One region of the Gluconacetobacter sp. genome, then DNA from elsewhere that is predicted to be linked to it. Evidence: riboswitches for the same ligand, from Rfam matches in the RefSeq annotation. Region 1 holds a riboswitch; the other holds the start of a gene.

What was found. A riboswitch is a leader RNA that binds a small molecule or an ion and turns the genes downstream of it on or off. The one in region 1 is predicted to bind S-adenosylmethionine.
Region 2: linked by a shared signal. The riboswitch ahead of metZ (O-succinylhomoserine sulfhydrylase) and the one ahead of ABF821_RS09955 (threonine aldolase family protein) in region 1 are both predicted to bind S-adenosylmethionine.

Annotation. Positions count from the first base shown of each region.
Region 1 is NZ_JBDNXE010000043.1:4,758-19,861, reverse strand. Features, by position in the region: gene ABF821_RS10005 (efflux RND transporter permease subunit) at 1-902, opposite strand, end outside; gene ABF821_RS10000 (efflux RND transporter periplasmic adaptor subunit) at 895-2,043, opposite strand; gene ABF821_RS09995 (M61 family metallopeptidase) at 2,756-4,750, shown strand; gene ABF821_RS09990 (trimeric intracellular cation channel family protein) at 4,823-5,449, shown strand; gene ABF821_RS09985 (extracellular solute-binding protein) at 5,553-6,401, shown strand; gene ABF821_RS09980 (ATP-binding cassette domain-containing protein) at 6,413-8,239, shown strand; gene ABF821_RS09975 (PLP-dependent aminotransferase family protein) at 8,261-9,697, opposite strand; gene ABF821_RS09970 (hypothetical protein) at 9,859-10,023, shown strand; gene ABF821_RS09965 (PhzF family phenazine biosynthesis protein) at 10,056-10,898, shown strand; gene ABF821_RS09960 (LysE family translocator) at 10,942-11,568, opposite strand; gene ABF821_RS09955 (threonine aldolase family protein) at 11,583-12,626, opposite strand; SAM-I-IV-variant riboswitch at 12,685-12,789, opposite strand; gene ABF821_RS09950 (D-amino acid dehydrogenase) at 12,902-14,158, opposite strand; gene alr (alanine racemase) at 14,178-15,104, opposite strand, start outside.
Region 2 is NZ_JBDNXE010000026.1:8,644-23,747, reverse strand. Features, by position in the region: gene ABF821_RS07085 (POTRA domain-containing protein) at 1-475, shown strand, start outside; gene ABF821_RS07080 (metallophosphoesterase family protein) at 692-1,633, shown strand; gene ABF821_RS07075 (M3 family metallopeptidase) at 1,723-3,846, opposite strand; gene ABF821_RS07070 (TonB-dependent receptor) at 4,354-6,504, shown strand; gene ABF821_RS07065 (dihydrodipicolinate synthase family protein) at 6,529-7,428, opposite strand; gene folE (GTP cyclohydrolase I FolE) at 7,457-8,065, opposite strand; gene apaG (Co2+/Mg2+ efflux protein ApaG) at 8,110-8,586, opposite strand; gene metZ (O-succinylhomoserine sulfhydrylase) at 8,605-9,798, opposite strand; SAM riboswitch at 9,921-10,001, opposite strand; tRNA gene ABF821_RS07045 (tRNA-Gly) at 10,139-10,212, shown strand; gene ABF821_RS07040 (isoaspartyl peptidase/L-asparaginase family protein) at 10,310-11,251, opposite strand; gene ABF821_RS07035 (polysaccharide deacetylase family protein) at 11,248-12,165, opposite strand; gene ABF821_RS07030 (peptide MFS transporter) at 12,162-13,631, opposite strand; gene ABF821_RS07025 (TonB-dependent receptor domain-containing protein) at 13,636-15,104, opposite strand, start outside.

The DNA.
Region 1 (15,104 bases):
TCATGCAGGTCTTGCAGCACCAGCGACGGGTTCTGCCCGCTGAGCATCGTGACGATGCCCTCGATCGTATCCGAGTTGCCGTTCAGGCCCAGGATGCCCTCGCGCACCTGATGGCCCAGTTGCAGCTCGCCCAGATCGCGGATCAGGACCGGCACGCCGTTGCGCTGGGTCACCGCGATGGCGCCCATGTCCCCGAGCGTATGGACCATGCCGACCCCGCGCACGACATAGGATTGATCGCCGCGCGTGATGCGGCCGCCGCCGCCATTGGCATTGTTGGCCTGAAGGGCGGCGATCACGTCATTGACGCCGACGGCGTAGCGGAACAGGGCCTGCGGATCGAGGACGATCTGGTACTCGATGGTGAAGCCGCCGAAATTATTGACCGCCGCGACACCGGGCACCTGTTCCAGGGCCGGGATCACGATCCATTTCTGGATATCGGACAGTTCCATCAGGTTCCGGCCGTCGGATTGCAGCGTGTAGCGGTAGATTTCGCCCGATGGGCCGGTGATCGGCCCCATCGTCGGGACGACGCCCGTGGGCAGCGCGGCCTGTGCGAGCTGCTCCGACACATGCTGGCGCGCGGTGTTGACGTCGGTGCCGTCCTTGAAGATCAGGGTGATCAGCGACAGGCCGAAAGTCGAACTGGAGCGGCTGTCCACCAGCCCCGGCGTGCTGGCCAGCAGGCGCTCCAGCGGGACCGTGACTTCCTGTTCGATCTCCTCGGCGGCGAGGCCGGGTACCTGGCTCGTGATCTGGACGTTGACCGCGCCCAGGTCGGGGTAGGCCTCGACCGGGATCTGATGCCAGGCGATCGCGCCCAGGGTCATCAGGATCATCATGGCGGCGAAGACGATGCGCCGTTGCTGCAGGCAGGCGGCGATAAAGCGGTTAATCATCGTTCAGCAGCACCGCGCCCTGGGTCACGACGCGGTCGCCGGCCGAAAGGCCGGACGTGACCTCGCACAGGTCGCCGTCGTCATAAATGATCTCGATATCGCGCCGCCTGTAGGCATGGGGCGCGACTTCGACGAACACCGTCACGGTGTCGTTGTTCATCAGCAGCGCCGATTGCGGGACCATGATGCGCGGTGGCTGCGGGCTCAGGATGGTCACGGTGGCGAACATGCCGGGCTTCAGCGTGTCATCGTCATTGGCCAGCACCACCCTCGCCTGGAGCGTGCGGGTATCGGGATGCAGCACCGGCTCGATCGCCGCGATCGTGCCATGCGTCGTCCGGCCCGGCAGGGCGGGAAAGGTGATATCGACCGCCTGCCCGGTATGGACGGTATTGGTCAGGTTTTCCGGCACGGCGGCGACGGCCCAGACCTGTTGCGTGCCGGTGACCGTCATCAGCGGTGCCGTCGGGTCGGTGACGAAGGCACCGGGGGCGGTGTTGACCGCCGAAACCGTGCCGTCGATCGGCGTGGTCAGCCGGATCACGCCGCCCTGTCCGGGCTGGGCGCGCAGGGCGGCCAGCCGCGCGGTGGCACGGTCGTCTTCCGCCTGGGCCTGGAGCCACGCGCTGCGGGCGGCTTCCACATCGCGGGTGGCGGCGCCGCCGGCGCTGGCGACGCCCTGGGCGCGCAGCAGGGCGCGCCGCGCATAGTCCAGCCCCGCGCGGGCCTTCGCGGCGTCGGTCGTGGCCAGGGCCATGTCGCCCGAGGCCAGTTCGGCAAGGACCTGGCCGCGCGTCACATGGTCGCCGGCGGTGACCGGCAGGCTGAGGGTCGCGCCGGCAACCGGCGTCATGACCGAAACAGACTGCGACGGCTCGGCACGGATTTCGCCGGGCACCGGAATCGTGCGGCTGGGCGAGGCGAGCGTGACGGAGTTGACGGACAGGCGGGCCGCCAGCGGCGAATCCGCCGCGACCGTCAGCAGACCATGGTCGTTGCGTACCATGGCCGAAGCCATGGCGGACGTTGCGACCCCGGACAGGATGGCGCAGGCCAGGAGACTGCCCCCCAGCAGACGCGTGGCGCGACCGGATGATCGGGGGAAGGGCGGCGAAGGTGTCACGGGCGCGATCTGGTGCATGGGCCTGAGCCTGAGGTCCTGGAGAATAAGGAGGCATCCAACCCCAACGAGGGCCAGGACGGAACCGATTCTGAACGAGAAGATGTTACGGGAACGCAGGTACGGGGAGGCTGGGGCTGGGGCCGGTGCCGCGTGCTGCCACTAGCGACGATCCCGATCCTTGTCCATGGGCGCGCGGGAGGGGCCGCCTTGCGGGCAGGGAAGCCCGTAGCGGGCGCGAAACGGGGTTGTCGCCCGGCGAGGAAGACAGGTGCCGGAAAGACGGTACGCGCCGTGCCCGCCGTGGGGAAAAGGGAGCCGGCCGCGCGGGGAAAAACGGGATGTGGGAAAGAGGAAAGGAAAACATATGTCTGTATCAGGTCTGGCACGGCGTTTTCTTTTGTATCGGGCCGATCCGGCCGATGCGCGGCCAGGAGGGACGGGCACGACAGGCACGTATGACGATCGATAAAATATTACAAATTTTTTCAAAACCATATCGATAAGATGATCGTTATTTAATATTTTCTCGCGAGAGAATACGGAATTCGTATATGTCATGAAAATTTCACAGGCATTTCAGGGCTCTCCGGATGAGACCCGCCTGTGGGTCGGGCCGCGCGCCGGCCGGTGGCGTGACGGACAGCGTATTTCATGTCATTGCGGAATGTGATCGCCGGGCCTGTGACCCGGCACTGCATGCGATTTCCCGAAATTTTGAAAGGTTGTCCATTTGCGTCCGCTTTCCAAACGCATTCTCGCCCTTTCCTTGTCCACGGCCCTGGCCTCGGTCGGCCTGGTGGGGCTGTCGCAGAGCGCGGGGGCGGCTGACAGCCAGCCCCAGCCCCAGCCCCAGCCGGAGCCTCTGCCGCTGCCCGATTCCATCCCGGCGCCGCGGGACGTGCCGTTCGGCGGCACCATCCGGCTGTCGGTCGATGCCACCGACCTGGCGCGGCATATCATGACCGTGCACGAGACCGTGCCGGTGCCGGCCGCGCTGGCGGCGACTGGTGGCGACCTGCCGCTGTTCTATCCGATGTGGCTGCCGGGCGATCATTCGCCGACCGGTGCGCTCGACCAGTTCGGCGGCCTGGTGGTGAAGGCCGGCGGGGTGACGCTGCCGTGGCTGCGCGACAACGTGACGGTCAGTGCCTTCCATATCCCCGTGCCCAAGGGCGCGCATACGGTGGATGTGTCGTTCCAGCTTCTGTCGCCGGTTTCGCGCGAGGAAGGGCGCGTGGTGATGACGCCCGAGATGCTGAACGTGCAGTGGAATGCGGTGGCGCTCTATCCGGCCGGGTATTTCACGCGCCAGATCCCGGTCGAGGCCAGCCTGCGCCTGCCCACGGGCTGGCAGTACGGCACGGCCCTGCGCGCGCAGGGCAAGGCCGGCGACGTCGTGACCTTCAAGCCGGTGACGTTCAATACGCTGGTGGATTCCCCGCTGTTCGCCGGACGGTATTTCCGCCGCATCGACCTGGCGCCGGGTGCCGCCGTGCCGGTGGCGCTGAACCTGGTGGCGGACAAGCCGGGGGAACTGGAGGTGAGCGATGCCCAGATCGCGGCGCATCGCGCGCTGGTGACGCAGGCGAACCTGCTCTATGGCTCGCATCATTACGATCATTATGACTTCCTGCTCGCGCTGACCGAGGAACTGGGCGGGATCGGGCTGGAGCATCACCAGTCGAGCGAAAACAGCGGTCCGCGCGGCTATTTTACCGAATGGGACAAGACGTTCGCGACCCGCGACCTGCTGGCGCACGAATACACCCATTCGTGGAACGGCAAATACCGCCGGCCGGCCGGCCTGTGGGCGCCGAACTTCAATACCCCCCAGCGTGGGACGGGCCTGTGGGTCTATGAAGGGCAGACCCAGTACTGGGGGTATGTCCTGGCGGCGCGCGCGGGCCTGATGACGGCGCCGCAGGTGATCGAGGCGCTGGCCGAGGTGGGGGCGGTGTATGACACGCGCCGTGGACGCACCTGGCGGCCGCTGATCGATACGACGAACGACCCGGTAATCGCGCGGCGCGCGCCGCTGTCTTGGCGGAGCTGGCAGCGCAGCGAGGATTATTATTCCGAAGGTCAGCTCATCTGGCTGGATGCCGATACGCTGATCCGCCAGCTTTCCGGCGGCAAGCATTCGCTGGACGATGTGGCGCGCCATTTCTTCGGCACCAATGACGGCAGCTTCATCACCAGCACGTACGAGTTCGACGACGTGGTGAAGGCGCTGAACGACATCCAGCCCTATGACTGGGCGACGTTCCTGCGCAAGCGGCTGGACGAGACCTCGGAGCACGCACCGCTGGACGGGTTCACGCGCGGTGGGTACCGGCTGGTCTATACCGATCAGCCCAACAAATATGTCGGGTCGTTCGCCAGCGTGCGGCATGTGGAGGATTTCGCCTTCTCGCTGGGGCTTACCATCGGCAAGGGCGGCACGCTGGGCAATGTGGAATGGGGCAGCCCTGCCTGGCAGGCCGGCATAACCCGCGATGCGAAGGTGATCGCGGTGAATGGCGAGGCGTATGACCCCGACGTGCTGCGCGAGGCGATCGTCGAAGCGAAGGACGCGCATGCCGCGCCGATCGCGCTGCTGTTGCAGGAAGGCGATCGGTATGTGACGGTCTCGGTCCCGTATCATGGCGGGCTGCGCTATCCGCATCTGGAGCGGGTGGAGGGCAAGCCGGACATGCTGGCCGCTATCCTGGCGCCGCGTCACTGAGGACTGGAGGGGGGAGGCTGATGCGCGTGCGTTTCGGCTTCCCGCCGCCGGGTGGGGCTAGCGGATTCTGACATGCGTCCGACCCTGGCCTCGGTCGTTCTGGTTGCCGATCTGACGGGAACCTTGGTGTTCGCCGCCGAAGGCGCGATGGTGGCGTCCGCGCGCCATCTCGATCTGTTCGGCATCATGGTGCTGGCCTGCGTGGTCGCGTTGGGCGGCGGCATGATCCGCGACGTGCTGATCGGTGCCGTGCCGCCCAGTGCGATCCGCGACTGGCGCTATCCGGCGCTGGCCTTCCTGACCGGGTTGATGGTGTTTCTCCTCCCGCCCGCGCTACGGCTCGCGCCGGGGGGATCGGTGCTGGCGGTACTGGATGCCGCCGGCCTGTCGCTGTTTGCCGTCGCGGGGGCCGAGAAAGCCCTGTCGCGCGGTGTCGGCGCGCTGGGGGCTGCGCTGATGGGCATGGTAACGGCGGTGGGCGGCGGGGTGATGCGCGACCTGTTGTTGGCGCGTGTGCCGCTGATCCTGGTTTCGGACATCTATGCCACCGCCGCGCTGGCTGGCGCGGCGGTGGTCGTCGCCAGCCGGCGGCTGGCCGTGCCGGTGGCCTGGGGGGCCGTGGCGGGCGGGCTGGTCTGTTTCGGCCTGCGGCTCATGGCCCTGCGGTACGGCTGGAACCTGCCGGGCGTCGCGCGCTGAGGCTGCCTGACGTTTCCGGTCACGATCGGAGCTTTTGAAACAGTCTCTTGTAAATCCAAGCCCGGTGGTATGCTGTCTGCCGCGTGAACAGGCGGGAGAGAGAATGCGACGTCGGACAATGCTGTTGGGGGCGGCGATGCTCCCCGTTCCGGCAAGGGCTTGGGCGTGGGACGGTCGGACGGTGGACGTGCTGTATGCCGGTTCGCTGCTGAAGCTGATGGAACGGGGCGTCGCCCCGGCTTTCGACGCGATCGGCGACGATATCTTTCGCGGCTATGCGGGCCCGTCGGGTGCCCTTGTGCATCAGATCCGGGGTGGGCTGCGGCGGGGCGATGTGTTCATCAGCGCCGATCCGGCCCTGAACGGCCGGCTGGGCGACCTGGTGTGCTGGTTTATCATCTTCGCGCGCTCGCCGCTGGTGATCGGGTACAATCCGCAGAGTCCCATCGTCGACGCCTTGCAGACACGGCCCTGGTACGAGGTCCTGCAATTGCCCGGCGTCCGGATCGGCCGGACCGACCCGGCGCTGGACCCGAAAGGGGCGCTGACCGTCCATATGTTGCAGCAGGCCGAAGCGTTCTACCATCAGCCTGGCCTGGCGGCGCGGATCATGGGCTCTGACCGGTCCGGGCAGGTACGGCCGGAGGAGAGCCTGGTCGGGCGCCTGCAATCGGGACAGATCGATGTCGGTTTCTTCTATGCGATGGAAACCGCCGACATGCAGATCCCGAGCATAGAACTGCCGCCGGAACTGGCGCTGGCGGCCCGGTATTCGGTCACGATCCTGAAGGATGCGCCGAACCCCGATGGGGCGGCGCGGTTCGTTGCCTTCCTGCTGGGCAAGGAGGGGAGCGCGGTTCTGCGGCAGCATGGGCTGGAGAAGATGGTGCCGGTTCTTGTGGGAGATGACAGGACGCTGCCCGCGCTGGTGCGGCCGGTCATTCGTCCCTGACGGCGCGCGGCATGCGGCCCATGCCCGGTGCGGTAAAGGGGCTGGCCTGCCTTCTATGCCTGTGGCTGCTGGCACCCTTCGTGGCGGGCATGGTGCGGCTGGGCGACGCAGACTGGGCCGGCGTGGATCGCGCTGGACTGGCCCGGGCCGCCGGCGTGTCGATGGCCAGTGCCGGGGTGGCGACGCTGCTGATCGGGCTGTTCGGCATTCCGCTGGGGTATGTGCTGGCGCGGGGGCGCGGCTGGTGGACGGTGTGGCTGGGCGGGGTGGTGCAGTTGCCGCTCGCCCTGCCGCCGCTGGCCGGCGGCGTGCTGCTGCTGTTTCTGCTGGGTTATGGCGGGCCGCTGGGCGGGCTGGGGCTGAGCGAGCATTTTGCCGGCATCGTCGCGGCCGAGATGTTCGTCGCGGCGCCGTTCCTGATCATCGCCGCCCGTTCGGCCTTCGCGGCGGTCGATCCGGTACTGGAGGACGTGGCGGCGACGTTGGGGCACCGGCCGGGCGCCATCTTCCGCCGGGTGAGCCTGCCGCTGGCGTGGCGGTCGATCCTGGCCGGGCTGGTTATGGCGTGGCTGCGGGCCTTCGGCGAATTCGGCGCGACGGTGATGCTCGCCTATCATCCTTACTCCCTGCCGGTCTTTACCTATGTCGCGTTCGGCGAGGCGGGATTGCCGGCCATGTTGCCGGTACTGGCGCCGACCCTGCTGCTGGCCGGGCTGGCAATGGCGGCGGGGCACTGGCTGACGCGACCCGTCGCCCGTGGTGCCGCGCCCCGCATGGCCACGTTGCCGCTTCTGGCCGCGCGGGAGGGGGTGGAGGCACCACCGCGCCATCTGGCGCTGGCGATCCGCCGTGACCTGCCGGGTTTTACCTTTGACGTGACGCTGGAAAGCCGGGCGCGGCGCATTGCCATCCTCGGGCCATCCGGATCGGGAAAATCGATGACCCTGCGGGCCATCGCGGGGTTGGAGGATGTGGCGGGGACGGTGCGGCTGGATGGAAGCGACCTGTCGCCGCTGCCGCCCGAGCAGCGTGCGGTTGCCTATGTGCCGCAAGGTTATGCCTTGCCGGCGCATCTGACGGTGGCGCGGCAGGTGACGTTCGCGACCGATTGCGTGCCGGAGCGGGCGGCGGCCTGGATGGGCGCGCTGGGGCTTGAGGGTGTGTCGGGGCGATATCCGGCCGAACTCTCCCCCGGCCAGCGTCAGCGGGTGGCCCTGGCGCGGGCATTGTCGCGGTGCCGTGTGGACCTGGTGCTGCTGGACGAACCGTTTTCGGCGCTGGATGCCCCCTTGCGCGCGCGGCTGCGGCGGGAGGTTCTGGCCGTGCTGCGCGGCATGGAGGTGCTGACGGTACTGGTGACCCATGATCCGGCGGAGGCGCTGGCCATGGCGGAGGAACTGGTGCTGCTCGATGCCGGCCGCGTGATCCGTGCCGGACCGACCGCCGATGTGTTCGCCCGGCCGGGCAGCGAACTGGCCGCCCGCCTGCTGGGCGCCGAGGCGATCGGCGACGGGACGATGCTGCCGGACGGACGGATCGACGTGGGGCAGGGCGTGACGCTGCTGGCGCGGCATCCGGACGGGGAGGGAACGGATCTGCCGCCGCCGGGGACGCGGGTGCGCTGGTCGGCGCGGCCCTACCAGATCCGGGTGGCGGACGATGGCGCCTGCCCCGCCCGTATCCTGTGGCGGGGCAAGGTGCGCGACGGCCAGCGCCCGATGGGGCTGCGTCTGGGGGATGCCGAACTGGAGATCGTGGCCGATCCGTCCTGCGCGGCGGATGGCGCGTGCCGGGTGAGCATCGACCCACGCTGTCTTCAGGTGTGGCCGGCGGCCTGATGTCCGGCTCCTGGAGGCGGATCAGATGATGCCGCGGGCCTCGCTGATCGCGGGTTCGTGGATGGCGTCGCGTACGATGTGCAGCGCCCGCTCCAGGGTCGGGCGGTCGTCCGGAGCGCCGAGGCAGATCCTGAGGCCGGACTCGGCGTCACGGGACACGCAGCAGGCTTCGGGCGGCGTGAGGTCCACCCCGGCGCGCAGGGCGTGGTTCAGGGTGCGCTGGGCCGCCAGTGGGGAGAGCGGCACCCAGACATGGGGCGAGCGCGCCGCGCCCGGACTGTCCATGGCAGGCCCCAGGATCTGGCGTGCCATCGCCAGCCGTGCGGCGGCTTCGGCCTGGACCGCGTCGGCGACGGCGTCGGCGGTGCCGTCCGCCACCCAGCGCGCGAAGATCATGCCGCCGAGTGCCGGCGGGCAATAGCCCAGCGCGCGGATGCCGCGCATGATCCGCTCGCGCGCCACATTGGGCGGCAGGGTCACGAACGCCAGGCGGAAGCCTGGACAGACCCCCTTGGAAATGCTGGCGAGATAGACCGTGCGTTCCGGCGCGATGGCGGCGAGCGGCGGCGGTCGGTCGGCCGGATCGGCATAGAGATAGTAGGCGTCGTCTTCGAAGATCGTCAGGTCGTGCTGTCGGGCGACCCGTGCGATGTCCTGCCGCCGGGACAGGCTCATCGTCCGGGTGGTGGGGTTTTGCAGGGTCGGGACCGTGAACAGGACGCGGGCACGGGTTTCGAGCGCGGCGCGTTCCAGCGCGGACGGGATCAGCCCTTCCTCGTCCATCGCCACGCCGCGCAATGTCAGGCCCATATGTTCGGCGGCGGTGCGGGCGCCGTAGAAGGTGGCGGACTCGCACAGCACGGTGTCGCCGGGCCGGCAGAGCGAGGACAGCACCAGCGTGATCGCGTGCTGGCCGCCATTGCACTGGATCAGGTCGGCCGGGTCGCATGCCAGACCGTAGCGGCGCGCCAGCCACGCCGCCCCGGCTTCGCGCACCGAGCGCAGGCCGGTGGCCTGGATATACTGGACGGCGGGTTCCAGTTGCCCGCTGGCGGCCAGATCCGCGACCGCGCGCTCCAGTGCCCGGGACAATCCGACACGCGGCGGGATGTTGCAGCGCAGGTCGATGCCGGTGCCCTGCGGGCCGGTTGCCTTGGCTTCGGAGGCGGAAGCCACCGAGTCGAAGCTGGTAGCGATCGCGATATCGGGGCTCGTTCCACGAATGAAGGAGCCTCGGCCGACATGGGCCAGCAGCAGGCCGCGTCGCTCGGCCTCGGCATAGGCCTTGGTGACGGTACCGACGCTGAGCCCGAGCGTATGGGCCAGGTCGCGCTGGGGCGGCAGGCGACTGCCTGCCGGCAGGATGCCGGCTGCGATATCCCGTTCCAGCGCGTCGGTCAGCCGGGCATAGAGCGGGCCGGGTGAAGGCGGAATGTCGGGGCGCCAGATTTGGGTCATTTGTCCTGCCGTGAACGGTGCGATCGGATTGAACTAGGACAATATAACGATTGACCCTCGATAATCCTAGAACAAAACTACAGAAATGAAGAGGAACGCAATATTGTAATAGTACAATGTGTGGGACGGAGGGCCTCTTCGCGCGTGAGAGAGGACGATTGATGATGGTCATCGCGGCAAAGGAAGCGCGATCCGCCCGGAAGCCGGCCCAGCCAGTCCAGCAGCCTGGGGAGGGCAGGATCTGGTGTCACGTCGAAGCGGCCGGGATCGGGCTGATCATCGCGCTGGGGCTGATCCTGTTACTGACGCTGCATGGAGCGGCGTGATGAATGATCGTGGGAATTCGGAGAAAGAACTGATGACGACATATATCTTTCATCAGGTTGACGTCTTCGCGGCGGCGCCGCTGAAGGGGAATCCTCTGGCCGTCGTCGCGGGGGCTGACGGGCTGGACGACGGGCAGATGGCGGCCTTCGCGAACTGGATGAATCTGAGCGAGACGACCTTCCTGCTCAAGCCCACGCAGCCCGGTGCCGATTACCGGGTGCGGATCTTCACGCCGGAGACGGAGTTGCCGTTCGCCGGTCATCCGACCCTCGGGTCGTGTCATGTCTGGCTGGCCATGGGCGGCGTGCCGCAGGGGCGCGACGTGGTGCAGGAATGCGGCGCCGGCCTGGTGACGGTGCGTCGCGATGCTGACGGATTGGCCTTCGCCGCGCCGCCCCTGCGTCGGGCGGGGCCGGTCGATGCGGCGGATCTGACGGTCGTCACGCGCGGGCTGGGCCTGTCGCCCGATCGGGTGGTCGCCGCGAACTGGGTGGATAACGGCCCCGGCTGGGTCGGCCTGATGCTGGGCGACCGGGAGGAGCTTCTGGCGCTTCGGCCTGATTCCCAGGCGCTGGCGGGCTGGAACGTGGGCGTGGTCGCGCCCTGGAATCCGGAGTGCGATGGGGATGGAGCCAGCTTCGAGGTGCGGGCTTTTATCGGCGGGGCCGCGGTTTTCGAGGACCCGGTGACCGGCAGCCTGAATGCCGGACTGGCGAAGTGGCTGATCGGTACCGGTCTGGCGCCGCAATCCTATATCGCCAGCCAGGGCACGGTGCTGGGGCGGATGGGGCGCGTGCGGGTGGCGCGGGACGAGGCGGGAATCTGGATCGGCGGTGCGACCGTGACCCGGATCAGCGGACAGGTTGCGCTATAGTTTCATGAGAGGGTTTTGGAAAAGATGGCGTCCTGTTCTTTCCTTATTTCGGATCGTGCAGCAGCAGCACGCAGCCGAACAGGATGAACAGGGCGCCGCTGGTGCGCTGCATGCGCCGGCGCCAGGTGGTGCGGGACAGCACCGCCGCCAGCCGGGCGCCGCTGCCGGCATAGACGAGGTACCACAGCACTTCCACCACCGCCGAGGTTGCGATCAGCAGCGCGTATTGCGGAGCCTGCGGGGCGGCGGGATTGACGAATTGCGGCAGGAACGACGCCGCGAAGATGATGGCCTTGGGGTTGCTGGCGCCGACCAGGAACGACGTGCGCAGCGAGCTGTGCCAGGCCAGTGGCGGCAGGGCGGCGCCTTCCGCCTGCGCGGCGGGGGCGTGTGACAGCCAGCCGCGTATGCCAAGCTGGATCAGGTAGAAGGCACCGGCGAATTTCAGGATCGTGAACAACAGGGGCGAGGCCGCCAGCACCGCGCTGAGCCCCAGTGCCGAGGCCGCCATCAGCGCGACCAGCGACAGCAGGCAGCCCGTCATGTCCGGGAGTGCCCGCCGCACCCCGTAGCGGATGCTGGCGGTCATGATATGCGTCATGTTCGGCCCCGGAATGGCCGAAAGCAGGAACACGGCATTGAGGTAGAGCAGCCACGATTGCAGCGTCATGACGGGGAGGGCTCCTATGCCGCGTCGGCGGTCGTGAGCGCGCGCAGGTCGGCGGCGAGCGCATCCACGCGGGCAATCTGCGAATCCCACGCGAACATGAAGCGGGCGCTACCGCCGATGAAGGTATAGAACCGCCAGCCCCGCGCATGCAGCCCTTCGGTCAAGGTCTCCGACAGTTTGAGAAATACGCCGTTGGCTTCGACGGGGAACATGATTTCCACCCCCGGAAGCCCCTCGACCTGCCGGGCGAAATGGCGGGCGCAGGCATTGGCGTGGGCGGCATGCGTGCGCCAGGCGCCGGTTTCGAACATCACGGCCCAGGGCGCCGAGAGGAAGCGCATCTTGGAGGCCAGTTGCCCCGCCTGCTTGCAGCGGTAGTCGAAGCCTTCGGCGAGGGCGCGGTCGAAGAAGATCACGGCTTCGCCGATCGCCATGCCGTTCTTGGTGCCGCCGAAGCTCATGACATCGACACCGGCCCGCCACGTCATTTCGGCCGGGGCGCAGCCCAGGGTTTCGACGGCGTTGGCGAAGCGCGCGCCGTCCATGTGCAGCCGCAGGCCCAGTTCGCGGCAGGTGGCGGAAATCGCGCGGATCTCGTCCAGCGTGTAGACCTGCCCGGTCTCGGTCGGCTGGGTGATGGTGACGGCCTTGGGGCGCGGGAAATGGATGTCGGTGCGGCCCAGCACGAACGCGCGGATCGTCTCGGGCGTCAGCTTGCCGTTGGTGGTGCGGCCGACCAGGATCTTGGCGCCGTTGGAGAAGAATTCCGGCGCGCCGCATTCGTCAGTTTCGACATGGGCGATATCGGCGGCGATGATGCTTTCGTAGGACTGGCAGAGCGATGCCAGCGCCAGCGAATTGGCCGCCGTGCCGTTAAAGACGAAGAACAGTTCGCAATCGGTCTCGAATGTCCGGCGGAAGGCGTCGGCGGCGCGCAGCGTCCACGGATCGTCGCCATAGGCGGTGGCCGAGCCGCGATTGGCTTCTTCCATCGCCCGCAGGGCTTCGGGACAGATGCCGGCGTAATTGTCGCTGGCGAATTGCTGGGTGTTGGGCATCGCGGTTGCGGCCTTTCCTCGCTTGCTACAGGCACCACGAGGATCGATGACAGTGAGGTAGCGGTCCGTTTTTTGCCGGATCGGCCACATCTTCCCATAACGGGAACGCCACCTTGCTCGGATGCAGGTTGGTGCCGGGAGGTCCCGGCTCTGGATGCGGCGCGCACCATATCGCAGCGTATCGGCGGCGGCAAGCGAGCCCCCGGCGCATGGCGGGGGGGCGTTTCGACTGGATGGGAAAAGGCGCCCGGCGGTTGGGCCGGGCGCTGCCTGGATCAGGCTTTATAGCGGCTGAGCGCCAGATCCTCGTGCGCGATGTCCGGCTTGCGGCCCGAGAGGATGTCGGCCAGCACCCGGCCCGAGCCGCAGGCCATGGTCCATCCCAGCGTGCCGTGGCCAGTATTGAGATAGAGATTGTCGATTCCGGTCGGGCCGATGATCGGCGTGCCGTCCGGTGTCATGGGGCGCAGGCCGGTCCAGAAGGTGGCGGCCGGTACGTCGCCGCCGCCGGCGAAGAGGTCGGTCAGCGAATGTTCCAGCGTGGCCCGGCGCGGGGCGCGGAGCGTGGTGCTGAAGCCCGCCAGTTCGGCGGTGCCGCCGACGCGGATACGGTCGCCCAGCCGGGTGATGCCGATCTTGTAGGTCTCGTCCATCACTGTGGAAACCGGGGCGCGCGCGGCATCGACGATCGGGGCGGTGATGGAATAGCCCTTCACCGGATAGATCGGCAGGTCGAGCCCCAGGCCGCGCACCATGGCGGGCGAGAAACTGCCCAGCGCCAGCACGTAGGAATCCGCCTCCATCCGGCCCCGACTGGTGTCGATGCCGGCGATGCGGCCCCCCTCGCGCTTCAGGTTGCGGATCGTGGTGTCGTAGAGGAAGGTTACGCCGCGTTCCGCCGCCATCGCGGCAAGGCGCTGGGTGAACATGTGGGCGTCGCCGGTTTCGTCGCCCGGCAGGCGCAGGCCGCCCACGAGCTTGCCCTGCGCCGCTGCCAGGCCGGGTTCGGCCCGTACGCAGCCGGCGGCGTCCAGCAGTTCGTAGGGCACATTGTACTGGTCCAGCACGCGCAGGTCTTCGCCGATATGGTCGAGCTGCTTCTGCTTGCGAAAGACCTGGAGCGTGCCCTGCTGGCGGTCGTCATAGGTGATGCCGGTGCTGGCGCGCAGTTCGGTCATGACGTCGCGGCTGTATTCCGCCAGCCGGACCATGCGGCCCTTGTTGCGGTCGTAGGCGGCGGTGGTGCAGTTGGCCAGCATCTGCGTCAGCCAGCGCCACTGGTGCGGGTCGGCCATCGGGCGGAACACGAACGGACGATGGGCCATCAGCAGCCAGCGCACGGCCTTGAGCGGCACGCCCGGCCCGGCCCAGGGGGACGAATAGCCGGGCGAGACCTGGCCGGCATTGGCGAAGCTGGTTTCCAGCCCCGCCGCCGGCTGGCGGTCGATGACCGTGACCGTGTGTCCGGCCTGCGCGAGGTACCAGGCCGAGGTCACGCCGACCACGCCGCCGCCGAGAATGATGATCTTCATGATGTGTCGTCAGGTCCGCTCAGGAGAGGGAAGAGGCCGCGCCGTCCGCGACATAGGCGCGGTGGTAGCGGTGGCCCAGGGAAGTCAGGATTTCGTAGCCGATGGTGCCGGCGCCACGCGCGACCTCGTCGACCCCGTGCTGCGGTCCCAGCAGGTCGAGCATGGCGCCGGGGGTGGTGAGGGAATCGGGGGCGTCGGTAATGTCGACGGCCATCGAATCCATCGAGATGCGGCCGACGATCGGCAGGGGCTGGGTGCCCAGCCAGGCGCGGCCCTCTCGCGCCGCGTGGCGCATGAAGCCGTCGGCATAGCCGGCGGCGATGGTCGCGATCCGGCGTCTGCTGGTCGGGCGGTAGGTCAGGCCGTAGCCCACACCGTCCCTGGGGCCGACGGTGCGGGTCTGGAGAATGCGTGCCTGCAGGCGCACCACCGGGCGCATGGGGTTGGGCGCGGTGCCGTTGGGTGCCACGCCGTACAGCGCGGCGCCGGGGCGCACCAGGTCGAAATGGAAATCCGGCCCCAGGAAGATGCCTGACGAGGCGGCCAGGCTGAGGGGCGCGGCGGGCAGGCGCGCGCGCATGGCCAGCAGGCGTTCGCGCTGATGGGCGCTGGCCGGGTCGGACGGGTCGTCTGCGCAGGCAAGGTGGCTCATGACCAGGCACCGTTCGATGCCGTGCCAGCCGTCGGGGTCGGCGTCGATCCGCTCCAGATCCTCTTCCGACAGGCCGAAGCGCGACATGCCGGTATCGAACTGCACCGCCGCCGGCAGGGTGCGGCCCAGCCGGTGGGCGAGGGCACGCCAGGCGCCGATCTGCTCGACGCTGTTCAGGACCGGGATCAGGTCGTGATGCACGCAATCGGCCTCGGCCCCGGCCAGCGGGCCGTGCAGGACGAAGACCCGGCTCGCGGGGGCGATATGGGGACGCAGGGCGATGCCCTCGTCGAC
Region 2 (15,104 bases), on a different contig from region 1:
GCTGGCCATTACCGGGAACAAGCTGGTCTCGACCGACGAGATCCTGGCGGCGCTGCCGTTCCATCAGGGTGATACCGTGACCCGCGACCAGATCGCCGCCGGCGCGCAGGACGTGATGGGCGTGTATCAGAAGAAGAATGTGGGCGTGAAATTCGGCCAGAAGATGAAATTTGCCGGGGCCGCCGTCTATGTCGATTGGACGCTCGAAGAGCAGGCGCCGGAGGTGGTGCAGACCGCGCTGGTGGTCGACAAGATCGTCTTCGAGGGCAACAAGAAGCTGTCTGTCGCCGACCTGACCAATGCGACGAAGCTGCGCCCCGGATCGACGATCGATCAGGCGGCGATGGCGGCCGACCAGGCGGCGGTGCAGAAGGCTTATCAGGCGCATGATATCAGTGCGGCGATCCAGGTGGTGCCGTCGCAGGCCCCCGGGAGCAATCATGTCGTGCTGACGTATCAGATCAGCGAGAAATAATACGTGTATGGGCGGGGGACGGCTGTTGGCCGTGCCCCGCGCTCTTGGAACCGTGGCTGCTGCGGCGACCGCGTTGATCGGGACCATTCAGACGGCGGGGGCGCTGGTGGACCCGTCATATGAATCCTTTATGACATTGGCTGTCTGCCGCTTCGTTTCGCGCGCGGGAATGCGACACTGCCGGGATCGTTCATCGTGGCCCGGAGCATTTCTGCCATGTTTCAGATCAATCGACGTTCCTTTCTTTCCCTGACGGGTGGCTTTGCGCTGGCGGGTGCCAGCGGCGCGCGGGCGGCGGTGCCGAACCGGCCGCCGATGCGCGCGCATGAGCCGTTCACCTTTCTGTTCATTACCGACACGCATCTTCAGCCGGAACTGAACGCGCGGGGGGGATGCCACGCGGCCTTTATCAAGGCGCGCAGGGTGCCCGCCGATTTCGCCATTCAGGGTGGCGACCATGTCTTCGATGCGCTCGGCGTCAATGCCGCGCGGGCCACGATGCTGCTGGACCTTTACAAGCGCACGGCCGACGATCTGACGCTGCCGGTTCATCATACGATCGGTAATCACGATTGCTTCGGCGTTTATACCAAGAGCGGGGTGCAGCCGACCGACCCGATGTACGGCAAGAAATATTTCGAGGATAATTTCGGGCGTCTTTATTACTCATTCGACCATAAGGGCGTGCATGTGGTCGTGCTCGATTCCATCGGGATTACGGAGGACCGCATGTATGAGGGGCGGATCGACGCGCCACAGATCGCGTGGCTGGCCAATGATCTCGCCGCCCAGCCTGAAGGGATGCCGATTATCGTGGTGACGCATATCCCGCTGGTGACGGCCGTCCAGGATTATGCGGCCCCGCCGGAGACGCCGCCCAAGCATCATGGGATCAGTGTCGTGAATGCCTACGAGGTTATTCCCCTGTTCGACCGTTATAATGTCATCGGTGTGTTTCAGGGACATACGCATGTTCTGGAGCGGATCGACTGGCACGGTGTGCCGTATATTACCGGCGGCGCGGTCTCGGGTAACTGGTGGCATGGCACGCGCTATGGCACCCCGGAAGGGTTCATGGTCGTGGACGTTGCCAACGGGGCGGTGACGACGCGGTATGAGACCTATGGGTTTCGGACGGTCGATCCGAAGAATACGTGAGGAAAGCCGGTTTATGGGCTGAGGTCTGACCGCCTTGCCGACGCGGCCGCCCTCTCCGCGAGAGAGCGGCGTGCGTCTGTGGGGTGGGGTCAGTTCGGGTCGGTGCCCAGGATGCGGTGGTTCAGCATGGGGGTGATGTCGGGGTCCTTGCCGTAGAAGGCGCGGAACATCGGGCCGTAATCCTGCGTGTGGCCCTGGGAGAGGATCAGGTCGCGGAAATGCTGGCCGTTTTCGCGGGTGAGGCCGCCATGTTCGCGGAACCAGGCGAAGGAATCGTCGGCCAGCATCTGCGTCCACAGATAGGCGTAGTAGCCGGCGGAATAGCCGTTGGACCAGATGTGCAGGAAGTAGCTGGTGCGGTAGCGGGTGGGCACGAGGGCGGTGTTGAGGCCGGTCTTGTCCAGTGCCGCTTTTTCGAAGGCATCGACATCCTGCTGCGGGGCGCTGGCTGGGAGGGCGTGCCAGGCCATGTCGAGCTGGGCGGCCGCGATGAGTTCGCCCATGTTGTAGCCGCGATTGAAGGTGGCGGCTTTCTTGATCTTGTCGACGAGCGCCTGCGGCATCGCGGCGCCGGTCTTGTAGTGGCGGGCGTAGTGGGCGAAGACGGTCGGGTCGAGCGCCCAGTGCTCGTTGAACTGCGAGGGAAATTCGACGAAGTCGCGCGCGACCTGGGTGCCTGAGACCATCGGGTAGGTCTGGTTGGCGAACAGGCCGTGCAGGGCGTGGCCAAATTCGTGGAACATGGTGACCACGTCTTCGAAACTGATCAGGTCGGGCTGGCCGGCCGCCGGCTTGGCGAAATTGGCGACGTTATAGATGACCGGCTTCGTGCCCAGCAGCCTGGACTGGCCGACGAAGTTCGACATCCACGCGCCGCCATTCTTGTTGTCGCGCTTGAAATAATCGAAATACATCAGTCCGAGCGTCGAGCCGTCCTTGTCGAAGACTTCGAACACCATCATGTCGGGGTTGTAGACGGGGATGTCGGTCCGCTGTTTGAAGGTGATGCCGTAGAGCTGGGTGGCCGCGAAGAAGACGCCGTCGCGCAGGACCGTGTTGAGCTCGAAATAAGGCTTCACCTGATTTTCGTCGAGTGCGTAATCCTGTTTGCGCACCTGCTCGGCGTAATGCATCCAGTCCCAGGGCTGCAGGGTGAAGGTCTGGCCGTCCTTGCGGATGGTTTCCTGGATGCGGGCGGCTTCGCGGTCCTGCTGCGTGCGGGTGGCCGGAGCCAGTTCGGCGATGAAATGCTGCACGGCGGCCGGTGTGTCGGCCATCTGGTCGTACAGCACGTAGGATGCGAAATCGGGGTAGCCGAACAGGGCCGCTTTCTGTGCCCGGGCGTGGGCCAGGGTTGCGATCGTGGCGCGGGTGTCGTTGGCGTCGCCCTTTTCGGCGCGTGTCCAGCTCTGCTTGAACAGGGCCTCGCGCGTGGCGCGATCGGTCATGTCCGTGAGGTCGGGCTGCTGCGTCGTGTTTTGCAGCGGGATGACCCATTTGCCCGACAGCTTGCGGTCGGCGGCATTTTTCGCGAAGGCGGTGATGGTGCCGTCATCCAGGCCGGCGAGGGCGGCCTTGTTGTCGACGACCAGCGCGCCGTCGCGCGTGGCGGCCAGCAGTTTTTGCTGGAACGCCGTTTCCAGCGTGGAGATCTGCGTATTCAGGGCGCGCAGCCTGACCTGGTCGGCGGGGGAGAGCTTCGCACCGGCATGGACGAACTGCTGGTAATAGAGCGTGAGGACCTGTGCCTGTTCCGGAGTCAGGTCCAGATGCGCGCGGTCGTTGTACAGGGTTTCGACACGTTTGAAGAGCTTCGCATCGAGATAGATCGAATCCTGATGTTGCGAGAGCAGCGGGGCGATATCGCTCTGGGTCTTGTCCAGGGTCGGGTTGGTGTTGGCCTGATAGACGCCATAGAAGGTCAGCGACACGCGATCGAGCATGCGGCCCGAGCGTTCCATTGCCGCGATCGTGTTGTCGAAGGTCGGGGCCGCGTGGTTGTTTGCGATCCGGCGCATTTCGCCTTTCTGGATCGCCATGGCCTGGAGGAAGGCCGGCTTGTAGTCGCTGTCATGGATCACGTCGAAACGCGGTGCCTGGAGCGGAAGCGTGCTGGGACTTGCAAACGGATTGGGTGCGGCCATTGCGGCACCGGAAAGACCGGCGAGGGCGGTCGTGGCGACCAGCGCGCCGAAGCGGAAAAATCGTGTCATTCGGTAAGTCCTTGGAACCCAGGCGGCGCCGGACGGTACCGCTGGCGAAAGCCGGATGATCCGGCCGATAGGTATTTATAGGCAGGCCGGACCGGTGTGGGAACCCGCGCGGGGTGACAGGTGCGGGCTTGTTTGGTTGTGCTATCTAATATAGCATATTGCATATTTTGGTTCGATACCATTGCGTGTCGTGTGGCGTTCCGTTGCTCTGGTCTTCGGTCGGAGCCGCGTTCGTTCCATGAGGTCCCTTGGGTTGTTTTTGGAATTTCTTCTGGAGAACGCATGTTTCTGATATCTCGCCCTGTATATAGCAAATGCTATAATTATGAGTGTATACGTTGTCGTGGCGGATCTGGAGGCGCGCGTCTCCGGCTATGTGCGGGAGGGTGGCGGGCCGTCCTTGCCTGTCTGGTGGTCGGAACGGGCTGGCCGGGCAAGGGCAACGCATCGGCGGCGCCGGCGAAGGGAATTGCGCCTGCTGCGGTGGATACAACGCGGAGAGGAGATGTGCGGCAGAATGTCGCCGATGCCGCGCCGGAACGCTCTGCGAAGAGTGTGCGGGGCCGTGGCGTCGGTGAGGCGCGGGTTGCGGCGTCGGCACCGCCGGACGGTGGTGAGAGGGTCAATGTCGTGGGGTACCTCAATCGGGAGCGAGCCCGTATCTTCCCCGGTCTGGGGGCCGTCGATTACAGGATCGATCAGCGCCAGATCGCGGCCACGCCCCAGGGGCAGAATGCGGCGTTCAATCAGATCCTGTTGCGTGTGCCGGGCGTCGTGCTGGACAGTTATGGAGAGGTGCATGTGCGCGGCGAGCATGGTGGCCTGACCTATCGCGTGAATGGCGTGCTGCTGCCGGAAGGGCTCAACGGGTTCGGGCAGGAACTGGATACCCGTATCATCCAGTCGCTCGACCTGCTGACCGGCACGTTGCCTGCGCAGTTCGGCTTTCGCACCGCCGGGGTGGTGGATGTCACGACCAAGACCGGCGAGAGTCTGAAGCATAATCAGGTTTCGCTTTACGGGGGGAGTTACAACAGCTTCGTTCCGTCGCTCCAGTTCGGTGGGCAGAGCGGCAGGCTGGATTATTTCACGACGCTGTCGTTTACGCGCAATGCGATCGGGATTGAAAACCCGAGTGACACGTTTCGCGCTGTTCATGATGTGACCGAGCAGGAAAAGGCTTTTTCCTATCTGTCCTACCATATCGACGAGGCCAGCCGGGTGACGCTGCTGACCAGTGCGTCCTATGCCGATTTCGAAATTCCAAATTCGTTCAAGACGTTCGATGTGAACAGTCCCGATTACACGACCCTTTATGATGTGGCCGGCGTGGATCGTCACGATCCGGCCATGAACTGGGCCAGACTGGATGACAGCCAGACGGAGCAGAATTATTACGCGGTGCTCTCCTATCAACGGAGCACGGACAAGATGAATGTCCAGGTATCGCCGTATTTTCGGTATGGCCGTATAGATTATACGCCAGATCGGGATCGCGACCTGATTTATCAGGGGGTTTCGGAACATGAGGTCAATGACTTCACGACCGGCGGCATGCAGTTCGATCTGTCTTACGAGATCGCACCCCGTCATACCGTGAGGGCAGGCGTTCTGGGGCAATATACGTCCGAACGGCTGGATACGAATACGCTTGCCTTTCCCGTCGATGCGCGGGGGGTGCAGGCTTCCGACGTGCCGGTGCGCCTGATCGACAATACGGGGAACTGGTCGGTGGAGGCCGGGGCGTATATTCAGGACGAGTACAAGATTGCCCGTAACCTGACATTCAATTACGGGATTCGCTACGATCGGTTTGCGTCGTCCTTCGGCAATGAAGGCCAGTTGAGCCCGCGTGCGAACATGGTCTGGAAGCCGGCTGACGGTACGACCCTGCATATTGGTTATTCGCGCTATTTCGCGCCGCCTTCGCCGCAATATGTCTATCCCTCGACGCTGGCGCGTTTCGCGGGGACGACCAATGCGGCGGCGAACAGGATCGACGATGCGACGAAAGTTGAAAAATCGCATTATGTGGACGGGGGCATTCTTCAGAAGATCACGCCGGACTTTCAGATCACGCTCGATGCCTATGCCAAATGGGCGCATGACCTGACCGACCTTGGGCAGTTCGGTCGCGCGGTGATCCTGGCGCCGTTCAGCTACAGGCGCGGGCGTGTCTATGGCGCGGAATTCGGGAGTTCATGGCGGCATGGTCCGTGGTCGGTGTTCGGGAATTTCTCTTATGTGAAAACATCCGCGCGGGACATCAATTCGGCGCAATACCAGTTCGACATGGCGGAACTGGCTTACATCAAACGCCACGCGATCCAGTTGGATCATCAGGGGGAGTATACGGCGACGGCCGGTGCCTCGTGGACCACGGCGCATGACATGGCTTACGTTGATTTCGTATATGGCTACGGCCTGCGCAGCGGCTTCGCAAACCTTGAGAAGGAGCCGGAATACGACGTGTTCAATATCGGCTACGAACATCGTTTCACGAAGGTGCCGTTCGGGCATGACATCAGGGTTCGTGCCGATGTCGTCAATCTGTTCGACAAGCGCTACCAGCTTCGGAACGGGAGCGGTGTCGGGATCTATCAGGCGCAATACGGGCAGCGGCGGGGCACGTATTTTTCGGTCGTTACGGAATTCTGATCTTTTCCGACGGCAGAATGGCCCTCAGGGCGTGTTTTCGCAGCACGCGCGGAGGGCCTCGGCCACGCGCTGCCGGTCGGGCTCGGGCAGGGGAAGGATCGGCCTGGGTGGCGTGGCCTCGGACAGTCCCAGGTGATTGAGTGCGGCGTAGGCGACGCGGAGGCTGCCGAACGCACGGAAAAGCGCCCATAATGGCCGGAGTTTCTGGCTGTAATGCAGAACCGTGGCGTGGTCGCCGTTTTGCGCGGCGGTGGTCAGGGTGCGCGCCAGGTGCGGCAGAAAGCCGCCAAGGACGCTGAACCAGCCGTCGTATCCCGCCAGCAGGGCTTCGGCGGCGATCCAGTCGCCGCTACAGCCGATTGCCAGTTTGCCCACCGGGCCGGCCCGGAGCCGGGAGAGTTCGTCGGCGAGGGTGCCTTCGGGTGGAGGGGGCATCTTGACGGCGGCGATGTTGGGGACGTCCGCCAGTCGTTCGAGCAGTTCCATGCCGAAGGTGAAATGGGTGGTGCCGGGGTTGTTGTAGATGCACAGCTTCAGGCCGGTGGCGCCGGCGACCGCCACATAGTGCTGGTATGCCTCTTCCTGCGTCAGGGGCGTGTAGGAAACCGGAGCCATCAGCAGGCCGTCGGCGCCTTCGGCCTCGGCGTCGCGCGCGAGGGCCTGAGCGTCGTCGGTGCGCAATGTACCGATGCCCACGATCAGGGGCGTGCGGCCGCTGACGCTTTCGACTGCGGCAGCGATGGCCCGGCGCCGTTCGGCGCGCGTGAGATAGGCATAGGTGCCGGTGCTGCCGAGCAGGCCGATGGAATCGACCCCGGCCGCCGAGAGATACGTCGTCAGGCGGGCGACGCCTTCGACATCCACGGTTCCGTGCGCGTCGGCCGGTGTGATCGGGAAAGCGGACAGGCCGTGGAAGATCGACATGCGCGGACTCGGTCTCGGAGAGGGGATATTACAGGTGGGCGGTAGCGACCGAGGGGCGGTTGAGCATGGACATCAGCTCGCGCCTTGTATCGGAATTGCTGCGGAAGACGCCCAGCATGCGGCTGGTGACCATCGAGACGCCGGGGCGGTGGACGCCGCGCGTGGTCATGCACTGGTGGCCGGCTTCCAGGATCACGGCGACACCGTGCGGTTGCAGCACGTCGTTGATCGTGTTGGCGATCTGTGCCGTCAGGCGTTCCTGGATTTGCAGACGGCGGGCGAAGGCATCGACGACGCGGGCCAGTTTCGAGATGCCGACCACCCGCTTGCTGGGCAGGTAGGCGACATGGGCGACGCCGATGATCGGCACCATATGGTGTTCGCAATGGCTTTCGAAGCGGATGTCGCGCAGCAGGACGATCTCGTCGTAATCATCGACCTCGGAGAAGGTGCGCGACAGGATGGCTGACGGGTCCTCGCCATAGCCTTCGAAGAATTCCTCGTAGGAGCGTACGACGCGGCCGGGCGTGTCCAGCAGCCCTTCGCGCGACGGGTCCTCGCCTGCCCAGCGCAGCAGGGTGCGGATCGCATCTTCCGCCTCCTCGCGGGAGGGGCGCAGAAGGGGGGCCTGGGACATTTCGGTCATGAATCCTGTCTTCGGGGCGAAGCGTGCGCGGCGCGTTAGTGGATGATGGCGGGGTGGTAGGGGCAATCCAGGCTGAAGGGGGGGACCTGGACGTCGAACGGCTGGTGCGAGCGGGTGTCGATCATGTGGTAATGGCCGCGCATGAAACCGGTCGGCGTCTGCAGGCCGGTGCCCGACGTGTATTCGAAGACCTGGCCGGGTTCCAGCACCGGCTGTTCGCCGACCACGCCGTCGCCGTGGACATGCTCCATCCGGCCGGTGCCGTCCATGATTTCCCACGTGCGGCGCAGGAGCTGGACCGTCTCGCCGCCCAGATTCTCGATCCGGATGCGATAGGCCCAGGCGAAGCGGTGTTCCTCGGGCGTGGACTGGTCGTCCAGCCAGAAGGTCTGCACGACTACGCGGATCGCGTTGGTGGTCGCCTCGTAACAGGGGGCGCCTTCCATGGCCTCCGCCAGAGCGGCATCCGGGTCCGGGGGCATTCCCGGCGGTGGCGGTCTGTCAATGGCCATGGCGTGCTTCCCGTTGGTTCAGCGCGACCGCAGGGCCGCGAGGCCGCGATCGAGGTCGTCTTTCAGGTCGGCGATATCTTCCAGGCCGACGGAGAAGCGGATCGCGCCGTCGCTGATGCCCAGACGCGCGCGTTCCTCGGGGCCGATCTTCATGTGCGTGGTGGTGGCCGGGTGGGTGACCATCGAGCGGGCGTCGCCCAGATTGTTGGAGATCGCGATCAGGCGCAGGGCGTTCATGAAGGCGAATGCGCCTTCCTTGCCGCCCGCGACCTCGAACGCCACCAGCGTGGAGGCGTCGCTCATCTGGCGTCTGGCCAGTTCGTATTGCGGGTGGTCGGCGCGGCCGGGGTAGAAAACGCGGGTCACGCCCTCGGCAGCGGCCAGATGGTCGGCGACTGCCGCGGCATTCTCGGTCATTGCGCGCACGCGCAGCGGCAGCGTTTCCAGGCCCTTCAGCATCACCCACGCGTTGAACGGCGACAGGGCGTTGCCGGTGTTGCGGGTGAAGGGTTGCAGCGTTTCGGTGATCCAGTCGCGGCGGCCCAGCACCGCGCCGCCCAGCACGCGGCCCTGGCCGTCGATATGCTTGGTGCAGGAATAGACGACCACGTCGGCGCCCAGTTCCAGCGGCTTCTGGTAGAGCGGGGTGGCGAAGACGTTATCGACCACCACCAGCGCGCCAGCCTTGTGTGCGAGGTCGGAGATTGCCCGGATATCCAGGATGTCGAGCATCGGGTTGGACGGGCTTTCCAGCAGCACCGCCGCCGTCGGGCGGGAGAGGGCGGCGGCCCAGGCATCCAGGTCGTGCCCGTCGACGAATTCGGTTTCGACGCCGTAGCGCGGCAGCAGGTTGGCGACGATCCAGTGGCAGGAGCCGAACAGAGCGCGCGACGCCACGACCCGGTCGCCGGCCTTGACGTGCGACAGCAGGGCCGAGGAGACGGCGCCCATGCCGGTGGATGTCGCGATGCAGGCCTCGGCGCCCTCGAGGTCCGCCAGGCGGGATTCCAGCGCCGCGACGGTGGGGTTGCCGAAGCGGCTGTACTGGTAATGGACGACATCGCCGGTGAAGGTGGCCTCGGCTTGCTCGGCATTGTCGTAGACGAAGCCGGAGGTGAGGAACATCGCCTCGCTCGTCTCGCCGAAGGGCGTGCGCTCGACGCCCGCATGCAGCAGGCGGGTGGCGGGCCGGTAGGTGGAGTCGTTACTCATCGTCAGTTCCCGGAACAAAACCGTCAGGAGGTCGAGGTTGGGAGCGTCTGGGTGACGAACCGGTTCCATGGCCCCGCGTCCTGACGCGGCAATCCGACCGTGGAAACCGTGACGCCCGCGGAGTCTGGCGGTGTCAGGCCTCTTTAGCGCGTCTGTTTAACCTCGTCGCAAGCCGGCCGATCCAAATCCCGAGGGTCCGTTGGTCCCATGGGGGCTATCGGACGACAGGGTTATTGCGGATCGGGGGGGCGCTCGTCAACCATAGTGGGGCGGCGGCAGTTGTGGAGCAACTCAGCGGATTGCGTCGGGACGTGCGGTGAGGTATAGGGCTGAACGCGACGCGGGTGTAGTTCAATGGTAGAACGGCAGCTTCCCAAGCTGCATACGAGGGTTCGATTCCCTTCACCCGCTCCAGAATCTCTGAAAAAATACGCGCTGATACAGTCATCTTTCTGTTTTCTGTGCGCGGCCCGTCCGGGTCCCTCCGCTTCGATGCAGTCGGGCTTGCGGCTCAGTCCTTGTGGGTGGCGACGAAGAGTGTGCCGTTGGCGTCGATCCAGCCGCGAAACATGCCTTCGGTATTGAATTCCGCGCTGATCGTACCCGCCTGGTCGATGGCGATGATGCCGCCGCCGATTCCATGTGGCGTGAAGGCCTCCTTCAGGATTGCGCTGGTGACGTCGGCGAGCGGGCGGTGCTCGTAACGCATTCGCGCCGCGATTTCGTGTGCCACGACATGGCGGATGAACTGTTCACCCTGTCCGGTGCAGGATACGGCGCAGACGCCGTTCCGTGCGTAGGTGCCGGCGCCGATGATGGCGCTGTCGCCCACACGGCCGACCGCCTTGTTGGTAAAGCCGCCGGTGGATGTGGCGGCTGCGAGATTCCCGTTGCAATCCAGTGCGACCGCGCCGACCGTGCCGTGCTTCTCGCTTTCGCTGGCGAAGGTGCCCAGTTGATCGTGCGCGCGCATTGTTGCCAGGGCTTCTGCCCGGCGCGGCGTGGTGAAATAGGATTGGGGCATTGTTTCCAGCCCGTGGGCTGCGGCGTACGCGTCGGCGGCCGGGCCGGCGAGCATCATGGGAATCTTCTGCTCCATGAGTTGTCGGGCCAGGCGCACAGGGTTTCGTACCGCCTGGGCGCCCGCGACGGCGCCTGCCTGAGCAGTTGCCCCGTCCATGATCGAAGCATCCAGTTCATGTTGTCCGGCGGCGTTCAGCGCGGCGCCGTGCCCGGCGTTGAAATGCGGGGAATCCTCCAGGACCGTCACGCAGGATTCGACGGCCGAAACGGCGGAGCCGCCTTCGGACAGAATCGTATATCCGGCTTCAAGAGCCTTGCGGATGTCTGCGCGTGCGTTGGTCCATTCCGCCTCGGACAGGAGGGCGCGGGACATGACGCCGCACCCGCCATGGAGGGCGATGACGGGGCGGCGGGGCGATGTCGTGGTCATGATGTCTTTCCGTTCGATTGGGCCATGCACCAGGTGGCCACTTGCTCGTGTGTGGCGAACCAGACATCGCCTTTCCGCCGGGCGGCTTCGAGCAAGGAGGCGATGACGCCTATGCGGCTACGGTGGCCGCTGATGTGTGGGTGCAGCGTCAGCAGAAACAGGCCGCCTTCGTCATGAGCGCCCTGGAATTCGGCCATGAAGATGTCCAGCACATCGCGCGGGGCCGTGTATGGGCGCAAGGCCGAGAAGCGGTCGAAGTTGAAATAGACGGCGTCGTCCCTGATCCATTCGGGCGGCAATTCGGCGACGCCGGTGGCTTCTCCGTCCTGCATCAGTTCGTATGGATCGTCATCGGCCATCAGGCTGCTATCGTACAGCAGGCCCATCTGGCGGATGATGGGCAGGGTAGCGACCGAGAAATCCCAGCTTGCCGTGCGGATGCCGACGACCGGGCTGCGGCTGATATCCTGCAGTACATCGCGCGCGCGCGATGTCAGATCCATCTCGGTTTCGGCGTCTAGGTGGGTATTGCGCTCGTGAATCCATGAATGGATACCGATTTCATGCCCGTCGGCGACGATGCCGCGCAATTCCTCGGGGTAGAGGAGGGCTGAAACGGCCGGGTAGAAAAAAGTTGCCGGAACCCCGTGGCGTTGCAGCAACGCTCGGATGCGTGGCACGCCGCGACGGTTGCCGTAATGGCCCTGGCTGATCCGCATCGGGCTTTCGTCGCCATCGCGGAGGGGGATCGTGTCGTGGTCCGCATCGAAAGAGATGGCGAAGGCGCAACGTGCGCCGCCCGGCCATGTCGCGGGATGCAGCGAGCGCCCGGCCCGGGCACGCCCGACGGCCGCGCGCCAGCGGCTTTCGGGCCATCGCCAAGGAGGGAGGGGCGCGTCGGAAGGCATTGTCATGGCAGGATTTCCGGAGGCGTTTCGTCGGTGGAGGGGGAGGTGAGAAGGGCACGGCGCCAATGTGCGTCCATCCTGCGGGCGAAGGGGATGAACAGCGCGGAGGCGAGTGCGACGATGGCCGCGAGTGCGGCGAGATTTCCGAACAGATGGGTATAGCCGGCGGTTGATGCTGTGCCGGTGCCTGCTGCTCCATAGGTGGCATCGGTGGCGACGAGGCTGCCGAGATAGCTCGCAAGGCCGCCGAGGACGGAAAAGCAGCCCATCAGTCGACCGACCGCATCGGGTGGCGCGTAGCGAGCGATGACGGCGAGGCCGAGGGCCGCGATCAGGAGTTCGCCCAGAGAGAACAGTGCATATCCCGCAACCATCCACCAAGGAGAGACCGGGCCAGCCGCTCCTGCCAGGGCGGCCGTGCGCCACAGGATGAAAGAGCCCGTCAGCAGCACGAAGCCGCACAAGAAGCGGATGGGAACGGAAATAGGGCGCCCTTTTCGCGCCGCGCTATGGTACAGCGCGGCAAGGCAGGGGGCGAAGATGAGGATCCAGAGATTGTTCAGCGACTGGAACTGGCCGGGCTGCACGATCCAGTCCATGCCCGCCATGTGGATGGTGCCCGCGACATGGTCGCGCGCGAAGCCGGTAAGGGACGTTGCGATCTGCTGATTGAACAGGAAGAACAGGATAGCTTCGGCCTGGAGGGCAAAGGACAGTTTGAGGCCCGCGCGCCAGGCCGGTGCCGCGCGCCGGTAAAGCACGATCCAGATCAGAAGAATGGCGGTGGCGGCGATCCAGATGCAGGTTCGGGCCAGGGTCGGGTAATGCAGCAGCGTGAACGCGGCGCCGATACCGGCGGCGAGCAGCAGCCACAGGCGGCGATCTGCCGCGCCGGTCGGGGCGGGCGTGGTGGCCGGCAGTGTCAGCGAGACGGCGAAGCCTGCCCAGAGCACGGCGGAGGAGACGCCGAAGCTCGCCTGCCAGCCGATATGCACGGCGAGGAAGGGGATGGCGAGGGCTGCGATCGTCGCCCCGATATTGATGGACATGTAATAGATGGTGAACACGATATCGAGCCGGTCATCGCCGTCGCTGAAGGCATGACGCAGCAGGCTGGTGATGTTGGGCTTGAAGATGCCGCCGCCGCAGACCAGGACGGCCAGTACGAGGGAGATGCCAGCCGCGCCGCCCACGCCGCTGGCTAGCCCGGTATAACCGGTGGCCAGAAGCGCGAGCGCCACCGCGACGGTGCGCCGGGCGCCCAGGATCCTGTCGCCAAGCCAGCCGCCCAGAACGGGTACGCCGAACATGAGGGCGCTGAACGCGCCCCACAGCATGATGGCGCCCTGTTCCGATAGGCCCATGGTTTTGACGAAATACAGGATCGAGACACTTTGCAGACCATAGAAACCGAACCGTTCGCACAGTTCGAGCGTTGCGATCCGCAGGAAGATGCGTCGGCGGGCTTCCATCACGTCAGAACTTGGCGCTGACGGAGCCGAAAAACTGGCGGGGGGAGCCTGCCAGCAGGGATTGGCGGTCGCCCTCCAGGGGGAAGCCCTGTTCACCCACCGTGGAGATGTATGGCGTGTTCAGTAGGTTGTAGACATCGAACGAGACCGAGAGGTCGCGGAAAATGCTCTGCTGGCCGAAGCTGTAGCGTGCGCCGATATTGGTCATCCAGAAGCCGGGTACACTGGTGTCGTTCGTGTAGCTGAGATAGCGCCGCGAGATGTAGTTTGCATCGAAATGCGCGGAGAGCCCGTGGTAGCTGTAGATCAGGCTCGTTTTATACATGAACTGGGGATAGGCGGGAACTTTCTTGCCTTGCAGGTGATAGAGCATGCCCGCGGAGGTGATGTTGTTGTCGTAGGTCGAGTGATTATAGCTGATGCTGTTGTCGATCGCGAGGTGGCGGACCGGACGGATCACGACGTCGGCATCTACGCCGTTCATGGTCACGCCGCCGAGATTGCCGACGGTCGAGGTTGGATTGACCAGCGAGCCGGAGGCCATGAGGCCCAGGCGGTTGGTGAAGTTGGAGCGGTAGGCGTCGACCGAGGCCGATACGACCTTGCCGTAATAATGATAGCCGACGACGTAAGTCCAGTTCCGTTCAGGATGCAGTGTCCGGCGCGCGACGTCGAATGCCGCCTGGTTCTTGACGCCCCATAGCGAGGGCACGCTGCCTGACTGGTAGCCTTCGTAAGTGAAGGCGCGCATATTTTCGGCGACGTCGAAATAGATTTCGTGATTCTTGAGAAAATGCCAGTCGATGTTGACGTGCGGCAGGAATGCAGCCGACGAGGTGACGCTGCCGTTCGGCAACTGATCGACGTGGGTATAGGTAGTGTTGTTTTCGTTCGCGCCGCCGGCCGTTGTGACGACCAGCGACTTGAAACCACCCGTGATCGCGAGGCCGGGCAGGACGTGATACGTGTCGGTGAGGTGATACTGGACCGTGTTGGTGTTGAAACCCATTCCCCAGACTTGGGCGAACGGACCACCATAGGTGTTGAACGGACCGACGGCACCGATCGGAGCGCCCTGACCCAGAACGGGCTCGGAATAATAATATTTACCGATATTGTATGCGTTGTTCTCGAACCATACACCTGTGCGCAGAACGTTGTTTCCGTATGTGTGTGTCATCTCGGTTGTGAAGCCGAGGCGCCGGACCTGCTCGGGGATGGCCATGAACGACAGAGGAGCGCCAGTCGGCGAGGCGACGTAAGGGTTGGCCCAGGTCGAATATTCCTGACTGCCATGGCCGTAGAACAGGGTCTTCCAGCGGATATGATGGCCCATGTCGAAATCGAGCGTCAGGCCGCCCAGATAGTCGCGTTCGGCCTGTCCGCCATTGTAATAGGCGGCATCGGCGGGATCGGACAGCGACGTGAAGGACGCGGGGTAGATACCCTGGGCGGCCAGGTAGGCGGTGCGAT